DNA from 3 places in the Cupriavidus sp. 01T418 genome. Region 2 is predicted to be linked to each of the others. Evidence: predicted binding sites of a transcription regulator. Region 2 holds the regulator's gene; each other region holds the start of a gene.

Region 1 (7,952 bases), on a different contig from region 2:
TCCTTGTTGAACAGTTTGTGCAGCGTGCGATACGGCTGCCAGCAGCTGGGCGCGGATTTGTTCTGCAACCAGGCACGCCATTGATTGACCCAGCCCGTTAGTAGCGGCGCCAGGGCGATCGAAATCACGATTTCGAGCGACTGCGACAGCAAGCCGGAGACCGTCATGGAAACCTCATCGCATCACTGCCAGCAGCGTGGCAATCAGTGTCAGGAAGCTATACAGCAGATACACCGAGATGCGCCCCTGCTGCATCAGGCCGGCCAGTCGCGCCAGGTATGAAGCCAATTCGACCGTGGGTAGGTACAGCCAGCGCCAGAAGCGGTCCTCGATGGTCACGCGGTAGCGCGGCTGTTCGTCGAATGGTGTCGGCAGGTCGCGCTGCATCAGAAAGAAGGGTTCGAAGATCTGACGTATCGGCTGGCCGAAGCCCTCGGCGGTATCCTGCATGCGCGCGGTGCCCCAGGGAAACCCGCAGGCCCATGGCGGGCCGCGGCGAAGCCTGCCGTGGTACAGCCAGCGCACGAACAGGTAGGCTAGCGCGAAGCTACCCAGGATGCCGAGTAGGAAGATCACCGGCCCGTAACTGGCCTGCCCCAGGCTGGTCGGCGCCAGTAGCCAGCCGCTGGCAGCCGCTCGGGCGCCCAGGCCGGTGGCGACCAGTTGCTTCGTCACCGGGTCGATCAACTGGATGAACTGCGTCGGCAGCAGGCCAAGCGCCACGCAACCGAGCGCTAGCCACACCATGCCTGCACGCTCCCAGGGACCGGCGTCATGCGCGTGGGCGAGCTTACTCTCGCGCGGCTGGCCGAGGAAGATCACACCGAAGAACTTGACCATCGTGTAGCCGGCCAGCGCCGCCACCAGCGCGATCAGCGCGGCGACCACCGGGATCAGCATGGTCAGAAGCGGAACCGGCAGGCCTGGCGTGAACAAGAAGCTCTGCAGCAGCAGCCACTCCGACACGAAACCGCCGAGCGGAGGCAGGCCGGCGCTGGCCAGCACCCCCAGTAGCGTGAGCCAGCCAACCCAGGGCATGTACCGAATCAGTCCGCCCAATTTGCCGAGATTTCGCTCGGAGGTGGCATGCAGCACGCTGCCCGTGCCGAGGAAGAGCAGGCTCTTGAAGAAGGCGTGGCTCGCGACGTGATAGAGCGTCGCGGTCAGGGCCAGTGCCGCCATCGGCTTCATGTCATAGGCCGAGAAGATCAGGGTCAGGCCCGTGGCGACGAACAGCAGGCCCATATTCTCGATCGACGAGTAGGCCAGCAAGCGTTTCATGTCGGTCTGCACCGCGGCGAAGACGACGCCGAACAGCGCGGTAGCCAGACCGACGGCCAGAAGCAGCGCGCCCCACCACCACAGACGCATGCACAGCAGGTCGAAGGACATGCGCAACAGCCCGTAGATCGCTGTATTGAGCATGACACCGCTCATCATCGCGGAGACCGGCGAGGGCGCGGCCGGGTGTGCCTCCGGCAGCCAGACATGCAAGGGCAGGACGCCGGCCTTGGCGCCGAAGCCGAACACGGCAAGCAGGAAGCCGACCGAGGCCCAGAAGGGCGTCAGCGCCTGGTCACGCATGTTCGCGAAGGTGTAGTCACCGGTGTTGGCCTGCAGCACACCGAAGCAGAGCAGAATCGCGATCGCGCCGATACGCGCCATCGTGATGTAGAGGTAGCCGGCACTGCGCACCTCCGGAATGCGGTGGTTTGCGGACACAAGGAAAAATGACGACAGCGCCATGGTCTCCCACATCACCATGAACGAGTAGGCATCGTCGGCCAGGATGACACCGGCCATGCTGGCCAGGAACAAGTGATATTCCAGGCATAGCAAGCCCGGCGGTGTGCCCTCGCCCTTGCGAAAATATCCGGCTGCGAATATAGAGATGCCCGCCGCCGCACCACCGGTCACCATTAAGAAATAGGCGGAGAGGCTGTCGAGCCGGATGTGGAAGGGCAGCGCTGGCAGTCCAATGGCGAGTACGGCGACCTCGGGCGTGCCAAGCACAGCGGCAAGTGCCAGACCGAAAAGCGCTAGCCCAAGCAATCCGCCGAGCGGGAAAAGAACGCGAGACACCAAGGTCAGCCGCTGCAGCGCGGCAACGCCTGCGGCCCCGACGAACAACCAAGCCCCCACAACAACAAGCACCCAGTCGATATGGAGCCATTGTGCGACGGGGGGCACGCTGCTCATGGCCTAGGCCTTGCGACGTGTGGCGCGCCGTCTGGTGGGGGGAGGCGCTTCAGGCTGCGCCGGCGCCTGGGCTTGCGGCGGTGTTCCGTCGTCAGCAGGCTCGGTGCCCACGTGCGACCCGCTGGGCACGTACTGGACCCCATGTTGAGCGAGGTATTCGCGGATGAGCTGACGCATCACCTGCGAGGCCGTCAGATCCTGTTGTGCGCAAAGGCGCTCGAAAGCGGCCTTCTTATTGGGATCGATGAGCAGCGTCAGCCGAGCAGTCTTGATCTCCATGGAGCCTCAACATGCTAATACGATGGTCAGATGCGTCACATCATACATGAACGCCGTGCGGCCCAAAAGTGCCTGGCACTGCTGCCGCTCCCGCCGATGAAGCGGCGATAAAGGCCGCTATTTGCCAGCGACAACCTAGCATACGGGATGATGATTGCATATGCTACAAAACATAATGTAATGCAGTAGCAGTGTAATCGCCATGTTAATTTTATTAACATATTCCGTACCAGAATGACCTTGTGCGCAGGCGCGCCCTAGCTGGTCTTTGGGGCTCTGGTGAATAGAGAAGACCAGCGAAGTCCGGCCCGCTTGCGGTGCACCTCAAGCCGGTGTCCCGGAAAGCTGCGCAGCCCTGATCCACATCAATACCGGCGGTGCCAGGGCATACAAACAGCGCAACAGGTGACATGCAAGGCACTGATGGTGGAGGATAAAGCACAGTCGCTTGTCGACGTCGCCAGCGCGATCGAGCAGGTGGCGGAACAAACAGGCGCAGAATTGCTGGTGCTGGGTACGCATGGACGTCGCGGTGTGCGGCGCCTGCTGATGGGTAGCGTAGCGGAAACACTGGTCCGGCAATGCCACCAGCCGGTACTTCTGGTGCAGGCGCCCTTGCCCGTTCTGGACCAGGTGGTGGAGGGCAGTGTCGTAGCAATATAGGCCCTGGGGCAGCGCCACGTAGATTTCGATCTCGTACAGGCCATGCGGCGAGGGTGCTGTTCACCCGTCGTCGCCGCGGTTGATCCCGTCGGCCACCCACACCAAGTCGCCGAGATGCCGATTGCTTAACGCTTCCTCGCCAAACGACCGGGTACCCTTGCGATGCCAAAGCGCGCCCATCAGGGGCAGGCCACCGATCATCTCGGGTGCGGGCAGGTCAATGCGCTTGCCAGCCTTGCCGCTTGCGGGTCGGAGCAGCAATCCGGCGATCGGCTGGTACTGAAGCCGCTTTACTTCATTCTGTTTTCACCTCGTCATGGCGCACGGGATCTCCGAGCCGGTTGCTCCGGCCTCGCCAATTCGCACCACATGGCCCCATTCATCGCTGCCCAGTGGTTCTTGCGCGCGCCGCTGCCACACACCAGCACCTGCAGGTCCGCGTCCGATGGGTCGCCACCCTGGCGTGCGGCTAGCGACGCGAACCGCAGCCGCTGTTCGCGTGCCAGGAAGGTCGCGTCGGCGATCATCGGGAAGCCGGCGGCACTGCCAAGCCGGCAGATCGCCAGTAGCCGCCCGTAGACGCAGGCGGAATGTTCTGCCGTGTAAAGATCGCGGTGCGCGGCGTGGCTGCGTGAAAGACGTTTGCGCTCCACGTCGGCGCGCACGCGCACCATGGCTGCGCCCAGCGCCAGTTGCTGGGTAATGGTGCTCTTGCCGCTGCCTGAAAGGCCATGTTGGCAATCGCACCCGGACGCCGCGTCAGGGCGTCGCTGGCCAGCGCAATCAAATCGTTACAGCGCATCCGCGTCGTCGCCATTTCCGCCGCAATGCTCGTTCCCGCCACGCTGCGCTGGTGCTCCCGCTCAAGCAGTAGGCGGCGCGCACCACGCGCGCAGGACCGTGTAGAACGGCAACAAGGCCAGGCCGGCATAATCGCCGCTGCACTCGAGGTAGGAATTGATCAGGCGATAGGCAAGATCTTGCCTGCCGGCATGCGGCTGGTCCATGAAGAGAAAGGCGGCATCGCTGATCGTGTCGATCCAGCGCAGCCCGGCATCGAATTCAAGGCAGTCGCACGGCGTGGCGTTGATTGCGATGAAAAAGATCATGGCGTCGATCCTTTCCGGCGTAATGGCCGCCGGAGCCAATCGCTGTGGTGCCATCTATTGACCTATATCAGTCCCTACCTGGATACGCAGGACTAGTATTAATCGCACAGATCCCCTTAGCGCTGTTGATGGAGCGCGCCATGACCGACCCACTCGCCGTATGGCATGCCGAGCACGTTAATTTTGCTCGACTACTCGACCTCTTGGAAGAACAGGTAGCTGCTTTCCACCGAGGGGAGCGTCCGAATTACGACCTGATGAGCACGATCCTCTACTACATGCGGAATTTTGGCGATCGCGTTCACCATCCCCGCGAGGATGTTGCGTATGCACGGCTTGTTGAGCGAGATCCCGGCATGCAATTGGTGGTTAACCGCCTTCTGCAAGAGCATCGCGTGATTGCCACGGCCGGCGAAGAGCTCTTGAACCGGCTTAATGAGGCCGAGGGAGATATTATGGTCCCGCGAGCGACCCTTGAGGCGGCCGCCGCCACTTACCTTGTGTATTATCGCAGCCACATTTCGGCTGAGGAGCGAGACGTACTGCCTCGCGCTGCGCAGCAGCTGACAAAAGATGACTGGGCGGAAGTTGCCGCAACCGTTCCAGCTAGCCCCGATCCGCTCTTTGGGGACAATGTACAAGAGCGCTTCGAGGGACTACGCACGCAGATCGCGCATGAGGCGCGAGTGTCCAGACAGGATCAGACGTATTGATATGCAGCATCTCTACCGACGCCGCTATCCGGACTGTTTCCGAGCGCGAGATTAGCGTTCTGACTGCCTTCGACGGCAACCATGACCCTGCCGTAAATCACGCTCCCCCTACTTCAGGAGGCAATCAATGCGTAGGATCCAAAGTGGAATGGAGCACCGCTCTTCTCACTCTTCAATGATGTATGTGGCTCGTATGATGGGATTGTGGTTGGAGCAATGGCGCAGATTCGCCGGTCACACTCACTTCGATTGGAGATAGGCGGCAACGGCTTGTGCCTGCTCGGTGCTGAGTTGATGCGCCACGACACTCATAACCGGCGCATTGCCGTGCGAGCCATTCTTGAACACCTCGATCTGGCGTAGCAGATAGGATTGATGCTGCCCCGCCAGCCGCGGGAATGCGCCCGCGCCCTGGGCCCGCACTATGCAACCGCCAGTGGCCATGCCGCTGCTAGCCAAAATGATCTTCGGGCTGCAGTCGTGGCTCAGCCAGACGGATTGCTCCACGCTTAGCACCGGCGTCGCCAGCGCCCAAGGGTCAGTGCGACAGCAAGACTCGTAGGTCATCGATGCCACCAGCGTGCGCGACAAGAGCAGTTCACCGATGGTCAGGTCGGCGCCGCCCGGCCCATGCTCGACCTCCACCGCCACGCCGTGGCTCTTTAGCGTAAGCGGCTGACGAACCCATCTTGCGGGTCTCGTTGTGCCGACAGATAGTGTCCGCTTAAATTTAAGCGGACGCGATGATGGGCACAGAATTAGCGGCTAAGCGTGTACGGCGCTCCTACTCTAAGCAGTTCAGGAGCGAGGTTGTGGCCGAGTGCACGGCTGGGGACCAATCGGTGTCGAGCGTGGCGCTCAAGTACGCCATGAACGCCAATATCGTGCACAAATGGCTTCGGTTGGCGAAGGCAGGACAACTGCTGGCGCCGACGCCGTCATTCATTCCGGTCGCGGCACCTGTGCGAGCGCCGTCAATGCCTGAGTCGCGCCGAGATATCCAGATCGATGTCGCCCGGGGCGATACGCGCATCATCGTGCGATGGCCCCTGGAAGACGCAGCCGATTGTGCCACCTGGTTACGGGACTGGCTGCGATGATCCGCGCCTACCAAATCTGGCTAGTCGAACTCCGGAAGGCAAAACAGAGAGTCCTGTCCCTCGTGGGCCCACGGCTGGACTTCAACGGTAACGAAGCCGCCCGGTCGATCTACGACCCTCAATTGAGGGCCTGCAACGCTGTGTCCGTTGATGTGGAAGAGAGTACCAACGGGTTCGCCCGCCTTAACGGTTTCTACCACTCGATCGATCGTCACTACTTCCTCGGGGCCATCCCAAGCCGGCAAGCTGTCGGGGATGGCTTTCGCCTTACGCCATTTCACCCTGTCGATTTGGGCGTTGGATTCGCTGGTCTTGTTTCGCGCATAGATGAGCCACATTTTGACCTCCTTTGGTGTCGGGGAATCCTAGCATGACGAAAGATCGCCCCATCCTCTTCAGCGGCGCCATGGTGCGCGCCGTCCTGGACGGCCGGAAGACGCAGACGCGGCGGATCGTCAAGCTGCCGCACAACAACCCGCTCGGCGTGTGGGAACCCACCACGATGGGTGGCGAGAATGGCGGCCGGACCGCCGCAGGGGAAACGGTGCCGCTGCAGGCCGCCATCTGGCATACCCGCACCGGGGACTGCCTGATCAGTCCGCATGGCCAGCCCGGCGACCACCTGTGGGTGCGCGAGACGCACCGAGCGGTGTATCCGCAAGACCCGACCTACAACGGTGGCGAGCCCATCGAGTACGACTACCGGGCCACCTATCGGCCGGGCGACCGGCTCTGCGACCCGACCCGCTGGACGCCGAGCATCCACATGCCACGCGCAGCGTGCCGCCTTGTGCTGGGGGTGACCGGCGTGCGCGTCGAGCGGCTGAACGACTGCAGCTTCGATGACGCACTTGCTAAAGGGATTCCGGACTACCGGCAATTGCTGAGCGAGGAATGCGGGCAAGGCGAGAGCATGGGCGAGTGCGCGCGCCGTCTTAAATGGCCTCAGCGCCAGTACGCACTGCTTTGGGACCAGATCAACGGTGCCGGCGCCTGGGAGGCGAATCCCTGGGTGTGGGTTGTGGAATTTCGGAGGGTTCAGATATGAGCGTCAACCCATTCCCTGGCCCAGGCAAGGCCTTCGGCGAGTGCCCGGTCGAAAGTCGGGTAATAGCCAAGCGGGTCGGAGGTCTCGATCACTTGGCCATCCTTCTCTACGGCCCCCGAAGCTTCGAACGAGCCATCCACCAGGGGCTTCGCAAAGCCTCGGATGGTATATCCGCCATAGGTCTCTGTGGCCATAGTTACCCCCCTTCCGTCCACGAGGATCGTAGCATGAAGCATCTAACCACCCAGACTATCGACGGCGAGGCCGGCGTAATCCTCTCCGACTGCGAACAGTACCGCTATCGCCTCTGGCGCGAGTGGGATCGCATGCAGCCGGCCCTGGGCTTCATCATGCTCAACCCGTCGACCGCCGACCACCAGGTCAACGACCCGACGATCACCCGTTGCATGCAGCGCGCGCTAGCCGGGCGCTATGGTCGCCTGGAAGTGGTGAACCTGTTCCCGCTGCGGTCGACAGACCCGGATGGCCTGCTGGCCCACCCGGCACCGCTGGGCGACCGGGCTGACCGGAACGACGGCGCGATCATGGACGCGCTGGATCGCTGCTCGCTCGTGATCTGCGCCTGGGGCGCGCACAAGGCGGCGCAAGCGCGCGCGACCGAGGTGTTGCGCATCGTCCGGATGTGTGGCCGCGGCGCCCTGCTCCATCACCTCGGACTGAATCAGGACGGCAGCCCGAAACACCCGCTCTACATCGCGGCCAAAGTCCGGCCGCAGCCATTTGCTCCGTAGACCAACAAACACCAATCACATGGGTAAATCGCATTTACCCATGTGGTGCGTAGAACAGGACAGAAGTGGAAGCAGCAGCACAACGAATC
Region 2 (7,952 bases):
CGCGTCGCCACCAGATTGCGCAAGCCACGGCGCAGGCCCTTGCGGCGCGGCGCGCCCTCGGTGCCGGCGCCGCCTTCGGCGCCGTTGCCGGCATCGCCGGCCGGCTTATCCGCCTGGCGGACGTCTTGATCAACAGAATCGGACAAGGTATTCACATTCGGATGTTGCATGGTGTTCAGTTGGACACGCGCTCGTCGTGCTCGCTGGGGTGCGCCGGATTCGTCTTGGACGCCCCCGGGACTTCGGACTCCTGCTCGCCGGAGGCCACTTGCTCGTGGTAACCGTTGGCGGGTGCTTCCGCTTGCTCATTGGTTTCGCCGTCACCGACGGCTTGCTCCACGGCTGAGTCGTCAAGCCGTGCCCCCAGGGGCTCGGCGGACTCCGGCTCGATCCCTGGCTCCGGCGTCGCCGGCACTTCGGCCTCGGGCCCAGGCGCGGCTCGCGCTTGCACCAGAGCCTCTTTCTTTTCAAACGCATCCACCAGACCGGCGATGCCTTGCGCAGCGCCAGCCTCAAGGACATCGGGGACGGACGCCGCCGGCCGGGTTACTTCGCGCACGTCACCTGCATCGAGAGCCTCGATGCCGGTCCCGATTGCCTGGCTGCCTGCCTCCGCGAACGCTTCTTCGTCGCTTCCGGCCGGCACGGTACCCAGCGCCTCGAAATCGATGGGCTCCTGGTTCAGCAACGCGGCTTGCGTCTGCGCCTGGACATCTTCGAGCGGCGGCAGTTCGTCCAGCGTGCGCAGGCCAAGATCATCAAGAAAATTCTTGGTGGTGGCATACAGCGCTGGCCGGCCCGGCACGTCGCGGTGACCGATCACCTCGATCCAGCTGCGGTCCTCGAGCTTCTTCACGACTTCGGTGCCCACCGCGACACCGCGGATTTCCTCGATGTCGCCGCGCGTGACCGGCTGCCGATAAGCGATGATCGCCAGCGTCTCCATCACCGCGCGGGAATACTTCGGCGGCTTTTCAGGATTCAGCCGGTCCAGGTATTCGCGCATGACCGGGCGGCTCTGGAAGCGCCAGCCACTGGCCAGCGCCACGAGTTCCACGCCGCGCTGTTCCCAGTCGCGGCGCAGTTCTTCGAGCAGCACCCGGATGCTATCGGCACCAACATCGTCGGCAAAAAGCCGGCGCAGGTCATGGACGCGCAAGGGTTCCTGCGCACAGATCAGCGCGGTCTCGAGGACGATCTTCGCCTCTTGGGTATTCATGTGATTGCGTGCAGCCTGTCTTTGCACCTGCGCCCCGGACAAGCCCGGACGCACTGGAGATTGGGTTCAGCGGTTGGAATTGCCACCGCCATCTGACCGCGCAGCCAATTGCAATGCTTGATGCATGCAGTCGTGCGCTTTCTTTTTTGCATCGGGTGCCGGACCTGTCCGGCGGGAGATCGCCCGGCCACCGGCTTTACCTGCCGGTCGACAGAGCCCTTGCGTCGCGCCTTCCCCCTGATGTGGCGGACCTGTCCGGTGCGACGTCCGTCGCTCCAGGTGCAAGAAAATACGGATATCGGGCCTGCCTGGCCTGTTTCACCCGCCCTGCCGTGGCTGGTCTTTTGAACCAAATAATCTTTTGAACTGGACGGCGGATGGGGAACGGTCCCTGGCGGTAGTACGTACCCGGGTGTTCTGGCATGCATCCCTGAGTGCGAATGCTACCTGACGATGCCACGATGAAATACGCTGCGCGATATCGCTGTTCTTGCGATTGTATGGCATTCCCTGGCAAACCTGCAACCGATTCACGCAGGCAGTCACCTGACCAAGTGCGCGATACGCCATGAAGCGGCGTATCAGAAGACCAGGCAGAAGCCGTGCGCGGCCAGCGTCTCCGGCAAAAGCAACGCACGCGCCACTCCGACGACGCCGAGAGCTGCCACCGCGAGACCGGCGCCCGTACGTACCGCCGGACGGCGCGACAACTGCCTGAGGTAGCCTGACAGGCCCGAGATAAGCAATAGATTCGGCAAGGTGCCCAGGCCGAACACGGCCATCACCAGCGCCCCGGAAGGTGCATTCCCGGCCAGCAGCGCCATCGCCAGGGCGCCATAGACCATGCCGCATGGCACCAGCCCCCAGGCCAGTCCCATGCCGTAGCGCCGCGGCAGCCGGCCCTGCGGCAAGCTCATGGGTACAAGGCGCGCGACAGCGGCGGAAAAACCGCGGAGCAAGCAGCCGGCGCCACGGGCGGCCAGCCGCTCCAGCCAGGCAGCCGCCACGACGCGCCCGCGCAGCATCCTTAAACCCGACAACACCAGCATGACGCTGCCGACCCCGAACATCCAGCGTTGCAGCGGCAGGTACTGGGCCTTCCAGGCGCCTGCGCCCAAGGCGCCCAGCAAGGCCCCCAACAGCGCATACATGCTCAACCGCCCGGCATGCATGACCAGCAGCTCGAGCAGCCAATGGCCTGGCCGGCGCAGCACGGTGGCAGGCACGCTTGCAACACCACCCTGCTCGGCGGCAAGCGCAATCCCGCCGCACATGGCCGCGCAATGCGCGCCGCCCAGCAAAGCCAGGGTAAATACGCTGAAAAGTACGCCTATGGTCAACTTCCCCTCCCAACCACATCACCTGGCGCGGTAAAATGCGTCCAACGCGCCCCCGGGCCTCCAGGAGGCGCTATCAATATGAAGCCCAGCGCCTGCTACTCCGCGCTTGATTGATTGCGCTAAACCGACAGGCCCCAATTGCCAACATCCATTCCCATTACCGAGATGTCGCCCCGCTGCTCCACTTGCTCGCTGGGACAGCTCTGCCTGCCCGTCGGCATGTCGCAGCAGGACCTCGAAAAAATGGATTCGCTGGTGCAGGAGCGCGTGCGCGTACGCAAGGGCGAGACCCTGTACCGCCTCGGCGATCCGCTTAGCGCCGTCTATGCGATTCGCTTCGGCACGCTCAAGACCCACCTGACGATGGAGGATGGCCGCTCGCAGATCACGGGCTTCCACCTCCCCGGCGAAGTCGTCGGGCTCGACGGCCTCGGCGAGATGCAGCACGCATCGGACGCCACCGCACTCGAGGATACCGAAGTCTGCGTGGTGCGCTTCGGCGAGCTCCAGTCGCTGTCCAATGTGCTCCCCTCGCTGCAGCATCAGTTCATGCGGCTGATGAGCAAGGAAATCTCGCAGGACCAGGTGATGCTGATCACGCTGGGCTCGATGCGCGCCGAGGAGCGCCTTGCCGCCTTCCTGCTCAACCTGTCGGAGCGGCTTTCCGCGCGCGGCTATTCGGCCTCCGAGTTCGTGCTGCGCATGAGCCGCGAGRAAATCGGCAGCTACCTCGGGCTCAAGCTCGAGACCGTCAGCCGCCTGTTCTCCCGATTTGCGGAAGCCGGGCTGATCCAGATCCGCCAGCGCCACGTCAAGCTGGTCGACATGACGGGCATCAAGCAGATCGTCAACAAGTCCTGCTAGGCCGGCAAACATCGGCCTGCCGCGCAGAGCCATCCGGCTCCCGCGGCTTTGGCAGCCGCGCATCGCCCTCACTCCAGTTCGTCGGTCTGCGCCAGCCGCGTGGGCATGGTGTACAAGGTCAATCCACTCGACAGCGAACAGAGCGCCCACGCGACCAGGAAGCCCACGGTGTAGGCCGCCTCGCGCGACGCCTCGACCGGTTGCCCGAAAAAGCGCAGGTCACCGGGATCGACCATGGAAAATACCAGGGCCGTCGTCAGCCCGGCAACCAGGAAGCCGGGCCATAGCACCCACATCAGCCAGCGCAGTCTCATGGTCACTTCACCTGCGCCGTGGCCGGCGCAGCTTGCCGTGCCGTGGTGCCTGCCTTCTCGACCACCAGTCCATGGCGCGACACGCCATCGACGATGGGCTGGTCCGGGTGTGTCACGGCCAGCCAGATCGTGACCCCGCAGGCTACCATCGCCAGCAAGGGCCCGCTTATCAGCAGCCAGGGCCAGGGCTCCTTCCACCAGGGATTGCTTTGCTGCATCATCAGGCCTCCTGTAGTTTTCTGGATTCAAAGGTTGCGCGGGACGATAAAGCTGGTGCCCTGGCTGATCCGCGCACCGCTTGCGCCGCCATCGCCTGCCGCGGTCACCGTCACCTGGATCTTGTGGTTACCCTGGCCGGCGGCTTCGATCGGCACGCGCACGCGAACGGGGATCAGGCGGTTGGACGTGGGCGCGAGATTGCCGGCAGCGTGGTCGTATTCCACGGCCAGGCCCTTCAGGTCGTCGCTGTCCGCGCGGATGGCCACATGCATCGGCGCTTCGCTCGTATTGATCAGTTGCACGCGATAGACGTTCTCGATCCAGCGCCCCTCCACTTCCCTGCCCAGCGCGCCGCGGTCGCGAATGATGTCTACCTTGAGCGGCGTGCGCATCGCCAGTGACACCATGAAGCCGGCAACCAGGGCCAGCCAGATCACGGAGTACACCATCGTGCGCGGACGAACCAGGCGCTTGCGCGCCTCCGGCTCGGGCAACGCGCTGCGCATGGCGTTCTCCGAGGTGTAGCGGATCAGCCCGCGCGGATACGCCATCTTGTCCATGACCTGGTTGCAGGCGTCGATGCAGGCGCCGCAACCGATGCAGTCGTACTGCAGGCCATCGCGGATATCGATGCCGGTGGGGCAGACCTGCACGCAGATGCTGCAGTTCACGCAATCGCCAAGCCCTGAAGCCTTGTGATCGGCCTTGCGCGAGCGGCTGCCGCGCGGCTCGCCGCGACCCGCGTCATAGGTCACCACATAGGTGTCGCGGTCGACCATCACGCTCTGGAAGCGTGCATACGGACACATGTACTTGCAGACCTGCTCGCGCATGAAGCCGGCGTTGCCCCAGGTGGCGAAGGCATAGAACAGCGTCCAGAACGTTTGCCACGGGCCCAGCGACAGGCTCAGCACGTGGCCACCCAACTCGCGAATGGGCGAGAAGTAGCCAACGAAGGTAAAGCCGGTCCACAGCGCGATCACGATCCAGAGCGTGTGCTTGGCGGCTTTTAGCCGCAGCTTGCGCGCGCTCCACGGATCGCCGTCCAGGCGGATGCGTGCGAAGCGGTCGCCTTCGACATGCCGCTCGATCCACATGAAGATCTCGGTGTACACCGTCTGCGGACAGGCGTAGCCGCAGAACAGGCGCCCCGCGATCGCCGTGAACAGGAACAGCGATAGCGCGGAGATCACCAGCAGCACGGACAGGTAGATCACATCCTGCGGCCACAGCACCAGGCCCAGGATGTAGAACTTGCGCGCGCCGAGATCGAACAGCATGGCCTGGCGGCCGTTCCATTGCAGCCAGGGCATGCCGTAGAAAAACAGCTGGGTCAGGACCACCATCCAGACCCGCCAGCGCGAAAACGCACCCTTGACCGAGCGCGGATAGATCTTGCGGCGGACTTCGTAGAGCGTTGCGTCCGAGGTTTCCGCATCCGCCGTGGCCGATGCGGGCTCCCGAAGCGGCGCCCATGTGGCCCCGCTCTTTCCCGGCGGTTCCGGTTCCCGGGCGTTCATGGGCGATCATCCCCACCGGCATACCGGCTCCAAGGGCAGGCGTCGCGGTTCATTGCCCGCCCTCCGCGCCTGCCGCGTTGTTCGACAGCCCCCAAACGTAGGCAGTCAGCATGCGGATGCGCTCTGGCGTCAGGATTTCCTCCTGTGCCGGCATATGGTTGTCATGGCCCTTCAGGATGGCGTCGACAATGGTCGCCTCCGAACTGCCATACAGCCAGGTCTTGTCCGACAGGTTGGGCGCGCCAAGCGCCTGGTTGCCCTTGCCGGTGGATCCATGGCAGGCCGCGCAGGTGGACTTGAACGTGCTCTCGCCGCGCGAGGCGCGGATCGGGTCGGACGCCAGGCCCGACAGCGAGCGCACGTATTGCGCCACGTCGCCGGCCAGCCTGGCGTCGATGGTCGAGGCGAAGGACGGCATCACGCCGTTGCGGCCCTTGGTGATGGTCTGGGCGATGGTGGCGGGGTCGCCGCCGTACAGCCAGTCGTTATCGGTCAGGTTGGGAAAGCCGCGGCTGCCGCGCGCGTCGGAGCCGTGGCACTGCGCGCAGTAGTTGAGGAACAGGCGCTGCCCGATCTCGCGCGCGGCCGGTTCAGCCGCCACCTGCCTGATTTCCATCTGCATGTACTTGCCATAGACCTCGCGCTGCAGCTGCTCGGCCGCCTTGCGGTGCGCCTCCAGTTCGACCCGGCTGGATGTCTTGAGCACGCCGGGGTAGGAACCCAAACCGGGGAAAAGCACCAGGTAGGCCAGGCCAAAGAGGCACGCCAGCAGGAACATCCACATCCACCAGCGCGGCAGCGGATTGTTCAGCTCGCGCAGGTCGCCGTCCCACACGTGGCCGGTGTCTTCGGTGGCACCGACCACCTTGGCCACCTTGCGCTGGGAGAACAGCAGCCACATGCACCAGACGATGCCGACCAGCGCGATGGCGGCGATGTAATAACCCCAGAAATCCGTGAAGAAGTCGCTCATGACTCAGTGTTCCTGCCTGGAATTGTTTGCGCCGCCGGCACGATGCCGGCCGTCGTGGCTCGCGGCCAGGGGCTCGTCGGGCAAGGCGAAAGGCAGCATGGCCGACTCCTGGTTGGCGGCCTTGCGGCCGGACGACCAGGCCCACCAGCAGATCGCGAGAAACGCCAGCAGCGAGACCACGGTGGAAAACGCAGTGATCATTGCCATGGCTTACTCCCTGGCCGGCGCGGCCGCGGGCTGGGCCGCCGCGGTATCCACGCGTACGTTGCGCTTGGTGATGCCAAGTTCCTGCAGGTAGGCGACCATCGCGTCTTCTTCGGTCTTGCCTGCCAGCGTGGCGGGCGCCTGCTCGATCTCGGCGTCGGTATAGGGCACGCCCAGCCGCCTGAGCGCACGCATGCGGCCGCGGATATCGCTGGTCTGCAGCCGCGCCTTCTCGAGCCACGGATAGGACGGCATCACCGATTCCGGCACCACGTCGCGCGGATTGCGCAGGTGGATACGCTGCCAGTCGTCCGAGTAGCGACCGCCCACGCGCGCCAGGTCGGGACCGGTACGCTTGGAGCCCCAGAGGAAGGGATGGTCGTAGACCGACTCGCCGGCCGTCGAATAGTGGCCATAGCGTTCGACATCGCCCTGCAGCGTGCGCACCTGCTGCGAATGGCAGCCCACGCAGCCCTCGCGGATATAGATATCGCGGCCCATCAGGCGCAGCGGCGAATATGGCTTGATCCCCGCATCAGGCTCCGTGGTGGAATGCTGGAAGAACAGCGGTACGATCTGGACCAGCCCGGCGATGCTGACCACCAGGATGGTGCAGAGGATCAGCCAGCCGATGTTCTTCTCCAGGGTCTCGTGCGTAAAAAAGCTTCTTTTTTCGGACATCGTTTCCATCCTGGAATGATCAATGGGCGGAGGCGGTAACGCTGGTCGGGATCGACGCATCCACGGCGGACCTGCCGATGATGGTCCGGGCCACGTTGTAGGCCATCAGCAGCATGCCGGAAAGGAAGCACAGGCCGCCGAGCAAGCGGATCAGATAGAACGGGTACTTGGCCTTGACCGCTTCCACGAAGGCGTAGGTCAGCGTGCCGTCGGGCTGGGTGGCGCGCCACATCAGGCCTTCCATCACGCCGGCGATCCACATCGAGGCGATGTACAGCACCACGCCGAGGGTGGCGATCCAGAAGTGCAACTCGATCAGGCGCACGCTGTACATCTCCTTCTCGCCGAACAGCCGCGGGATCAGGTAGTAGAGCGAGCCGATGGAGATCATCGCGACCCAGCCCAGCGCGCCGGAGTGCACGTGGCCGATGGTCCAGTCCGTGTAATGCGACAGCGCGTTGACGGTCTTGATCGACATCATCGAGCCTTCGAAGGTCGCCATGCCGTAGAAGGACAGCGCCACCACCAGGAACTTGAGGATGGGATCGGTGCGCAGCTTGTGCCAGGCACCCGACAAGGTCATGATGCCGTTGATCATGCCGCCCCACGAAGGCGCCA
Region 3 (7,952 bases), on a different contig from region 2:
GCTTCGAGCATCGCATGGCGGAGCATGGGATTGACCCTGCCCGCTTCGCGGAAATGACGTGCCCGATGGGTATCTCCGGCATCACGGACAAGGCTCCGGCTATGATTGCGGTTGCCATCGTCGCCCAACTGCTGCAGGTTCGCGACCAGCGCCTCGCCCATCTGGGCGCGCTGAGCGCGAACCGCGGCGGCCAAGCGGCGAACACGACGCAAACCACGACCGCAAAAGGAACCCCATGACGCTCGATGCCGCGCTCGCCGACCGTATCCGCCTGACGCCCAAGGCCGAACTGCACGTCCATATCGAAGGCACGCTGGAGCCCGAGCTGATCTTCCGGCTCGCCCAGCACAACAAGGTCAAGCTGCCGTATGCCAGCGTGGAAGCCCTGCGTGACGCCTACGCCTTCACCGACCTGCAATCCTTCCTGGACATCTACTACGCCGGTGCCAGCGTGCTGCTGACCGAGGACGATTTCTTCGACATGACGATGGCCTATGTGCAGCGCGCCGTCGCCGACAACGTGCGCCACGCCGAGATCTTCTTCGATCCCCAGACCCACACCGCGCGCGGCGTGCCCATCGGCGTGGTGATCGACGGGATCTCCGACGCCCTGGCCCAGGCCCGCACGCAGTTCGATTTCTCCAGCAGCCTGATCCTCTGCTTCCTGCGCCACCTGTCCGAGGAGGACGCCTTCGCCACGCTGGAAGCGGCGCTGCCCTACCGCGACCGCTTCGTCGGCGTGGGGCTGGATTCCTCCGAGCAGGGCAACCCGCCGGAGAAGTTCGCCCGCGTCTTTGCCCGCGCCCGCGAACTGGGGCTGCACCTGGTGGCGCACGCTGGCGAGGAAGGCCCCGCGCAGTACGTCACCGATGCGCTGGACATCCTCAAGGTGGAGCGCATCGACCACGGCGTGCGCGCCATCGACGACCCGGCACTGGTCGAACGGCTGGCCCGCGAACGCGTGGCGCTGACCGTGTGCCCACTATCGAACCAGAAACTCAAGGTCTATCCCGACCTGCGCGACCACTCGCTCAAGCGCCTGCTCGATGCCGGCGTGGCAGTGACGCTGCACTCGGACGACCCCGCCTATTTCGGCGGCTATATGAACGCCAACTGGGAAGCCACCTTCGAAGCCATGCCGCTGACCGCGGACGATGGCCACAAGCTGGCGCGCAATAGTTTCGAGGCATCGTTCCTGCCCGCCTCGCAAAAGACGGCCTTCCTCGCCGAAGTCGACCACTTCTGGCAATCCCCCTTGCCCGCGACGGCCTCCACGGCCTGAGCGCGGCTCACACCAAGAAGCCGGTGCACCACGCGTGCGCCGGCGCATGACGAGACATCGCTATGACGACCACGCCCCCCAAACCGTCCATCACCCGCGCCATCCGTGGCCGCGTGCTGCACTTCCTGCGCGATCCGCAGTTCCATGAAGACGCGTATCAGTATTGGGAAGACGGGGTGCTGATCGTCACCGCCGGGCATGTCGCAGCGGTGGGCGACTACACCGCGCTGGCCGCGCAGATCCCGGCCGGCGCCGAAGTGATCGACCGCTGCGGCAAGCTGATCGTGCCGGGCTTTATCGACACGCACGTGCATTACCCGCAGACCGACATCATTGCCTCGCCCTCGCCCGGCCTGCTGCACTGGCTGGAGACCTATACCTTCCCCGAGGAGCGCCGCTTTGCCGAGCCGGAGTACGCGGCGGCGGTGGCGGGCTTCTTCGCCGACGAACTGCTGCGCAACGGCACCACCAGCGCGGTGGCCTGGAGCACCGTGCACACGGCCTCGGCCGACGCGCTGTTCGCCGAAGCGGACCGCCGCAACCTGCGCCTGGTCACCGGCAAGGTGCTGATGGACCGCAACTGCCCCGAATTCCTGCGCGACACCGCCGAGTCCGGCGCGCGCGACTCGGCCGACCTGATCGCGCGCTGGCACGGCAGGAACCGCCTGTCGTACGCCATCACGCCGCGCTTCGCGCCCACTTCCAGCGAGGCGCAACTGGCCGCCTGCGGCGAACTGGCCAAGGCCTACCCCGACGCCTTTATCCAGACCCACGTGGCGGAAAACCGCGATGAAGTGAAGTGGGTGGCCGAGTTGTTCCCGCAGGCGCGCAGCTATCTCGATATCTACGATCACTATGGCCTGCTGCGCCCGGGCGCGCTCTATGGCCACGCCATCTACCTCGACCAGGACGATCGCAAGCGCCTGGCCGACAGCGGCGCGGCGGTGGCGCACTGTCCCACCTCCAACCTGTTCCTGGGCAGCGGTTTCTATGACTTCCACCAGTCCGACGCCCATCGCCTCAACGTGACGCTGGCCACCGACGTGGGCGGCGGCACCTCGTTCTCGATGCTGCGCACCATGAATGCCGCGCACAAGGTGGCGCGCATGGGCGGCTACCACCTCACCGCGCTGCGCATGTTCTACCTGGCCACCCGCGCCGCCGCCGACGCGCTGGGCTGGAGCGAACGCGTGGGCAGCTTCACGCCGGGCTGCGAGGCCGACTTCATCGTGCTCGATCCGCAGGCCACGCCGCTGATCGCCCGCCGCAGCGAGCGTTCGGCATCGCTGGAAGAGCAACTGTTCGCCTTCGCCATGCTGGGCGACGACCGCGTGATCGGCGAAGTCTATGTGATGGGCGAAGCGGCGAGCGTGGCGGCTTCCGTCGCGCATTAATCATCACTTTTCGCCACGCAACACCGGGTCCGGCCCTGCCGGCTTGACCCGGATCAACACCCCTGTCACGCAATCCTTCTAAGCTGTCGCATCGTTGGCCGGCCTGTGGCCGGCCTGTGGCCGAGCATCGCCAGTCCCGGGCGCACCCGAGCGCCCGCCCCCGCGTTCGACAACTGAAGGTTTTTGCATGATTGCCACGCAGCAAGCCCCGACTCCCTTTCCGGAGCCCGTTTCCCCTGAAGCGCCCCTGCCATCGCGCAAGATCATCCGCGGCTGGCTGATCCCGCTGGGCCAGCGCAGCACCCCGCGCGCGCTGGCGCTGTTCGCGCTGGACACCGCGCTGTTCCTGTCCGCGCTGGCCGGGGTGGTGATGCTCTCCCACTGGCTCGCCAAGCTGGCCGCCGGCGTGCTGGCCGGCCTGACCATCGCGCGCCTGTTCATCATCGGCCACGACGCCTGCCACCAGAGCCTGACGCCCCGGCGCGGCCTGAACAAATGGCTGGGGCGGCTGACCTTCCTGCCATCGCTGACGCCCTACAGCCTGTGGGAAGTCGGCCATAACGTGGTCCACCACGGCTACTCCAACCTCAAGGGCTTCGATTTCGTCTGGGCGCCCTACTCGCTGGAGGAATTCCAGGCGCTGCCGCGCTGGCGCCGTGCGCTGGAGCGCCTGTACCGCACCGGCTTTGGCGCGGGCCTGTACTACCTGGTCGAAATCTGGTGGTTCAAGATGTTCTTTCCCAGCCGCCGCCAGATGCCGACGCGCCGGGCCGTCTTCATGTGGGACTGCACGCTGGTGGCCATCTTCGGCGCCACCTGGATCGGCGCGCTGGCCTGGCTGGCGCTGGCCAGCGGCCAGTCGGTCGCGCTGCTGGCGGGACTGGGCTTCGTCGTGCCTTTCCTGGTATGGAATCTCACCGTGGGCTTCGTGCTCTATCTGCACCACACCCACACCAGCGTGGCCTGGTACGAATCCAAGACCATGTGGGCGCGCGCCCAGCCTTTCGTCTCCACCACCGTGCACCTGCGCTTGCGCTATGGCATCGGCGCGGCACTGCATCACATCATGGAGCACACCGCCCATCACGTGGACATGAGCGTGCCGCTGTATCGCCTCAAGCGCGCGCAGGCCCTGCTCGAACATGCGCTGCCGGGCCGCATCATCATCCAGGACTTCACCTGGCGCTGGTATTTCGACACCGCGCGCCGCTGCAAGCTGTATGACTTCAAGGCGCTATGCTGGACCGACTTCCGCGGCCGGCAGACCAGCGCCAACGCGCCGGTGCCGGCCTGAGCGCGGCGCCTCGCCCTGGCGCGAATCGGATCGGGGGCGTGGCCGCCGGGTGCAGCAGCAGGCGCCGATCTTATTTCGGCGCCGCGCCTGCCTTGCCACTGACCTCCGCCATGCGCGCGCGCATGGCGTCTGCCGAACCGATCTGGTGGAACAGTGGGCCGCCCGGGGCAAAACTGTCGGCCGTGGCCAGCCGCCCGATCACCACCGGTTCAAAGCCGGCATCGCGCACCAGTTGCTCGCCGACGCGCAGCGCGGCAGGATCGTCCGCGGCGATCGGCACGGCAATCAGCCCCTTGGCCCGGTGATGCATGCTCGCGAAGTCGGCCGCGCCCATGAAATTGAAAGCCCGGACAATGTGCGCGCCGCGCAGGTACTTTGCCGTGGTAATGCCGATGCCCTTGCGGATTGCCTCCTCGGCGATGGCGCCATCGCGCGCGGGCACGGCATTGGTCGCATCCACGACGATCTTGCCGGCAAAGGACTGGCGATATTCCGCGGCGAGATCGGGCAAGGCCTTGTACGGGACGGCCAGAAAAATCACCTTGGAAAAGGCCAGTGCGTCAGCCACCGTGCCGGCGCGGGCGAGCCGGCCGAGCTTGTCGACGAGGGGCTTGATCTCTTCAGGATGGCGCGAGGAGAACAGGACAGGGTGTCCCGCCTGCACCCACAGGCCGCCGATCGTCCCGCCGATGCGGCCCGCACCGATCACGCCAATCGGCATCGGGCCGGCGTCCCGCCTGCCCTGCGCGCGCAAGCGCGCGGGCGACATCCCGAGCGCCATCGCCAGCAAGGCAAAGCCGGCGCTACCAGTTAGCAAGCGGCGGCGCCGGTCAATCGTTCCAGGCTGCCCGGCAGTGCAATCCGCACGGTTGGGCGCGAACACGGGACGACCGGAAAACGGCATGGCGAACTCCTCGATCCGATGGCAATCATGGTGCTGCGATACGGCAACCCTGTGCGCCACGACGTTCGGGAAACGTGTGTGGCGCACAGTGAAACACCTTCAAACTCTAGGCGAAAAATACGGCGCGCGCCGCCGGGCTGCATGACTGCCCCCGCCCCGGCACCGCGCGGCCCTCGTCCCGGACTTGTGCCGCCCCCCGCAATCCGCGAACTACAATGGTAGGCATACCAAGCTTGCGCGCACGGGCGCCGACCGCACGTGCGTTCGGCGAACCCTGGCGCAGGGCCTGGCATCCTGGCGGTGACGACATGAAGCGTGTTCACGTACTGATGGTGCTCTGCTGCGCGCTGGCCGCCTGCATATCCGCAGGCGTCGATGTCAAGCCGGAGCAGCTATCCAGCTTCAGGCAGGGCAAGGCCACCCTTGAAGAGGTCGTCGGCGAACTCGGATCGCCAACCGCTCAAACGTCGCTGAGCAACGGATCGACCATCCTGATCTATTCGTTCGTCACCTCCAGGCCGCGTCCCGAGAGCTTCATCCCGTTCATCGGTCCGTTCTTCGGTGGCGCCGACACGCGATCGGCCACCGTCGTGTTCGAGTTCGACGAAAACGGCATCCTCACGAGCCAGCGCAGGACGACATCGAGCGGCGGCACCGGTATGAGCATGAGGCCCCCCGATGCGCCGGCACCGGTGGAGGAACACCACGATGCGCATGCGCAGTAGCCAGACCCGAACACGAGGCGATGCGCTCATGGATGTACGACGAAAGGCCAATTGACGCAATCGGGAATCGCTGCCAGAGTGAATTTGTCGGCAGCGGCGATTCGATGCCGGGTCGGGCTTGGGGGCATGCATGATCCACCTTCGGCGCATCGTCAAAGGGTTGTTGCTGGGTACATTGCCGTTGCTCACGGCCACCGCGCTGCCGGCCCATGCCGCGGATGGCGATACGCTGGCGCAGGCCAGGTCGCGCGGCACGCTGCGCTGCGGCGTCAGCGAGGGGATTGCCGGGTTCTCGGCGAAGGACGCCGCCGGCCGCTGGTCCGGGATCGACGTCGATTTCTGCCGCGCCGTAGCGGCAGCCGCCCTGGGGCGGGCGGACAAGGTCACCTTCGTTCCGCTGAAGGCTTCCGCAAGGTTTCCAGCACTGCGCACGGGCGTGGTGGACTTGATCAGCCGCAACACCACGTGGACCCTGGTGCGCGAGAGCACGCTGGGCGTGCAGTTCGCGGGCACGATCTTCTATGATGGCCAGGCGTTCATGGTGCCGAAGCAGAGCGCTGCGCAGGCAGTCGCGGGACTCGACGGGGCCACCGTCTGCGTCGAGAAGGGAACGTCAAGCGAAGTCCATCTGGCGGCCTATTTCGCGGCCAAGCGGTTAAGCGTGATTCCGCTCGCCATAGACTCCGCCACCGAAGTGGCCGACGCCTTTTTCGCGGGACGCTGCGGCGCCTATACCGCGGACGCCTCGCACCTTGCAGCCGCGCGCCTGCGGGTCCGCAATGGATCGCAAGCCTATGTCATCCTGCCCGAGCGGATATCGAAGGAGCCGCTCGGGCCAGTCGTGCGCAACGACGACCAGCCCTGGCTGACGCTGGTCCGGTGGGTCCTGTTCTCGCTGATTGCCGCGGAAGAAGCCGGGATCACGCAGGCCAACGCGCGCGAACGCTTGCGCGATCCGGCGCTGGCCCACGCATTCGAAGCCGGTGAAGACGCCAGCAAGTCGCTCGGCGTCGAGCCCGGCTGGGCCACGCGCGCAGTGCAGAGCGTGGGCAACTACGGCGAGATGTTCGAGCGCAATCTCGGCCCGCAAAGCCCGCTGAATTTCGATCGCGGCCTCAACCGGCTCTGGACGCAGGGCGGCCTGATGTACGCGCCGCCGGTGCGATAGCCGCCGTATTCGTTGCGACAGGTGCCAACGAAGCGACGGACCGCGGAGGTCACCGCATGAGCGAACTGCAGATCTATATCGTCCTCGGCGTGTTCGGGGCCGTGATCCTGGCCATCGCCTTCAACCTGCTGGATATGGCGGTGGCCGCGCTGATCGGCGTATGCGTGCTGATCTCGCTGGGGATCCTCGACGAGCAGGATCTGCTGGGCGCCACCCGCACCGCCGCCGGCCCCATCAGTCTGCTGTTCGGCGGCATGGTGGTGGCGCGCATCCTGTCCACCACCGGTCTTTTCGACCGCCTCGGCGACCTGTACCTGAGCGCCACGGGGGGAAGCGGCAGGCGGTACCTGTTGCTGCTGATCGCGATCGTTGCGCCCCTGTGCGCCTTCCTGCCGAACGCGACCACGGTCATCCTGCTCGCCCCCATCATCATCCGGGTTGCCGGCGCCCTGGAAGTGGACTTTGTCGGACCGCTGGTGCTGACCGCCATCGTCAGCAACTCCGCCGGCCTGCTGACGCTCGTGGGCGACCCGGCGACATTTCTCGTCGGCAGCTCGATCGGCATGACCTTTGGCGAGTACCTCCACCGCGTGAGCCTGGGCGGTGTCGTCGCCCTGCTCATCATCGTCCCGCTGCTGCCGCTGCTGATGCCGGACCTGTGGCGGCTGCGGCGTCCGTTGCCGCCGCGCGTGCCGCCCAGAAAGCTCGAGCACCCCATCTACGCGGTGCTCTCGCTCGCCGTGCTCCTGACGATGGTGGCGCTGTTCATCTTCGGCGATCAACTGCCCACGCGGCTCGTGCCGCCCACGGTAGCGCTGATCGCCGGTGCCCTGGCCCTGCTGGTCGGGTATGAAGCCCGCTTCGAGCCGACCGACGACGTGCTGCGGGACGTCGACTGGAAAACGCTGCTGTTCCTGGGGTGCATCTTCTGCCTGGTGCAGGCGGTGACCAAGACGGGGCTGCTCCAGATCATGGCGCTAAAGCTCAATGCGTCGTTCGGCATCGAGCTGACGCTCGTTGCACTGACCATGATTGCAGCAATCGGCCTGCTCTCGAGCCTGCTGGCAAACGTCCCGGTGGCGGCGGCGTCGATCCTGATGGTCAAGGGCTACCTGGTGGCAGCGGAGGTGGTGCCCGACGCAGCGCTTGGCGCGCATTTCACCCAGTGGCCCGCGGCCACGATTC

Evidence for each region. The regulator FNR, encoded in region 2, switches genes on or off when oxygen is low (the NO sensors DNR and NnrR bind a similar motif). The targets are predictions, from matches to a motif close to TTGATNNNNATCAA.
Region 1: a site for FNR is predicted at 2,834-2,847, ahead of AC1DQ3_RS13170 (universal stress protein). Genes of this name have one in related genera too.
Region 3: a site for FNR is predicted at 2,720-2,733, ahead of AC1DQ3_RS02765 (fatty acid desaturase). Genes of this name have one in related genera too.

The regions. Positions count from the first base shown of each region.
Region 1 covers NZ_JBFTQG010000010.1:18,673-26,624, forward strand. The annotation lists gene AC1DQ3_RS13155 (respiratory chain complex I subunit 1 family protein) at 1-167, opposite strand, end outside; gene hyfB (hydrogenase 4 subunit B) at 175-2,199, opposite strand; gene AC1DQ3_RS13165 (ribbon-helix-helix protein, CopG family) at 2,203-2,478, opposite strand; gene AC1DQ3_RS13170 (universal stress protein) at 2,884-3,141, shown strand; gene AC1DQ3_RS13175 (hypothetical protein) at 3,202-3,402, opposite strand; gene AC1DQ3_RS13180 (AAA family ATPase) at 3,456-3,815, opposite strand; gene AC1DQ3_RS13185 (hypothetical protein) at 3,873-4,346, shown strand; gene AC1DQ3_RS13190 (hemerythrin domain-containing protein) at 4,391-4,963, shown strand; partial or broken gene AC1DQ3_RS13195 (c-type cytochrome) at 5,204-5,380, opposite strand; gene tnpA (IS66-like element accessory protein TnpA) at 5,710-6,063, shown strand; gene AC1DQ3_RS13205 (hypothetical protein) at 6,084-6,401, opposite strand; gene AC1DQ3_RS13210 (hypothetical protein) at 6,434-7,111, shown strand; gene AC1DQ3_RS13215 (hypothetical protein) at 7,102-7,305, opposite strand; gene AC1DQ3_RS13220 (DUF1643 domain-containing protein) at 7,339-7,863, shown strand.
Region 2 covers NZ_JBFTQG010000022.1:52,597-60,548, forward strand. The annotation lists gene rluB (23S rRNA pseudouridine(2605) synthase RluB) at 1-170, opposite strand, end outside; gene scpB (SMC-Scp complex subunit ScpB) at 176-1,219, opposite strand; gene AC1DQ3_RS21020 (sulfite exporter TauE/SafE family protein) at 1,801-2,559, opposite strand; gene fnr (fumarate/nitrate reduction transcriptional regulator Fnr) at 2,698-3,423, shown strand; gene AC1DQ3_RS21030 (hypothetical protein) at 3,492-3,737, opposite strand; gene AC1DQ3_RS21035 (FixH family protein) at 3,740-3,958, opposite strand; gene ccoG (cytochrome c oxidase accessory protein CcoG) at 3,983-5,476, opposite strand; gene ccoP (cytochrome-c oxidase, cbb3-type subunit III) at 5,526-6,449, opposite strand; gene AC1DQ3_RS21050 (cbb3-type cytochrome oxidase subunit 3) at 6,453-6,656, opposite strand; gene ccoO (cytochrome-c oxidase, cbb3-type subunit II) at 6,660-7,334, opposite strand; gene ccoN (cytochrome-c oxidase, cbb3-type subunit I) at 7,354-7,952, opposite strand, start outside.
Region 3 covers NZ_JBFTQG010000002.1:147,658-155,609, reverse strand. The annotation lists gene xdhC (xanthine dehydrogenase accessory protein XdhC) at 1-239, shown strand, start outside; gene AC1DQ3_RS02775 (adenosine deaminase) at 236-1,282, shown strand; gene guaD (guanine deaminase) at 1,345-2,676, shown strand; gene AC1DQ3_RS02765 (fatty acid desaturase) at 2,864-3,970, shown strand; gene AC1DQ3_RS02760 (NADPH-dependent F420 reductase) at 4,041-4,874, opposite strand; gene AC1DQ3_RS02755 (hypothetical protein) at 5,183-5,599, shown strand; gene AC1DQ3_RS02750 (amino acid ABC transporter substrate-binding protein) at 5,730-6,767, shown strand; gene AC1DQ3_RS02745 (ArsB/NhaD family transporter) at 6,824-7,952, shown strand, end outside.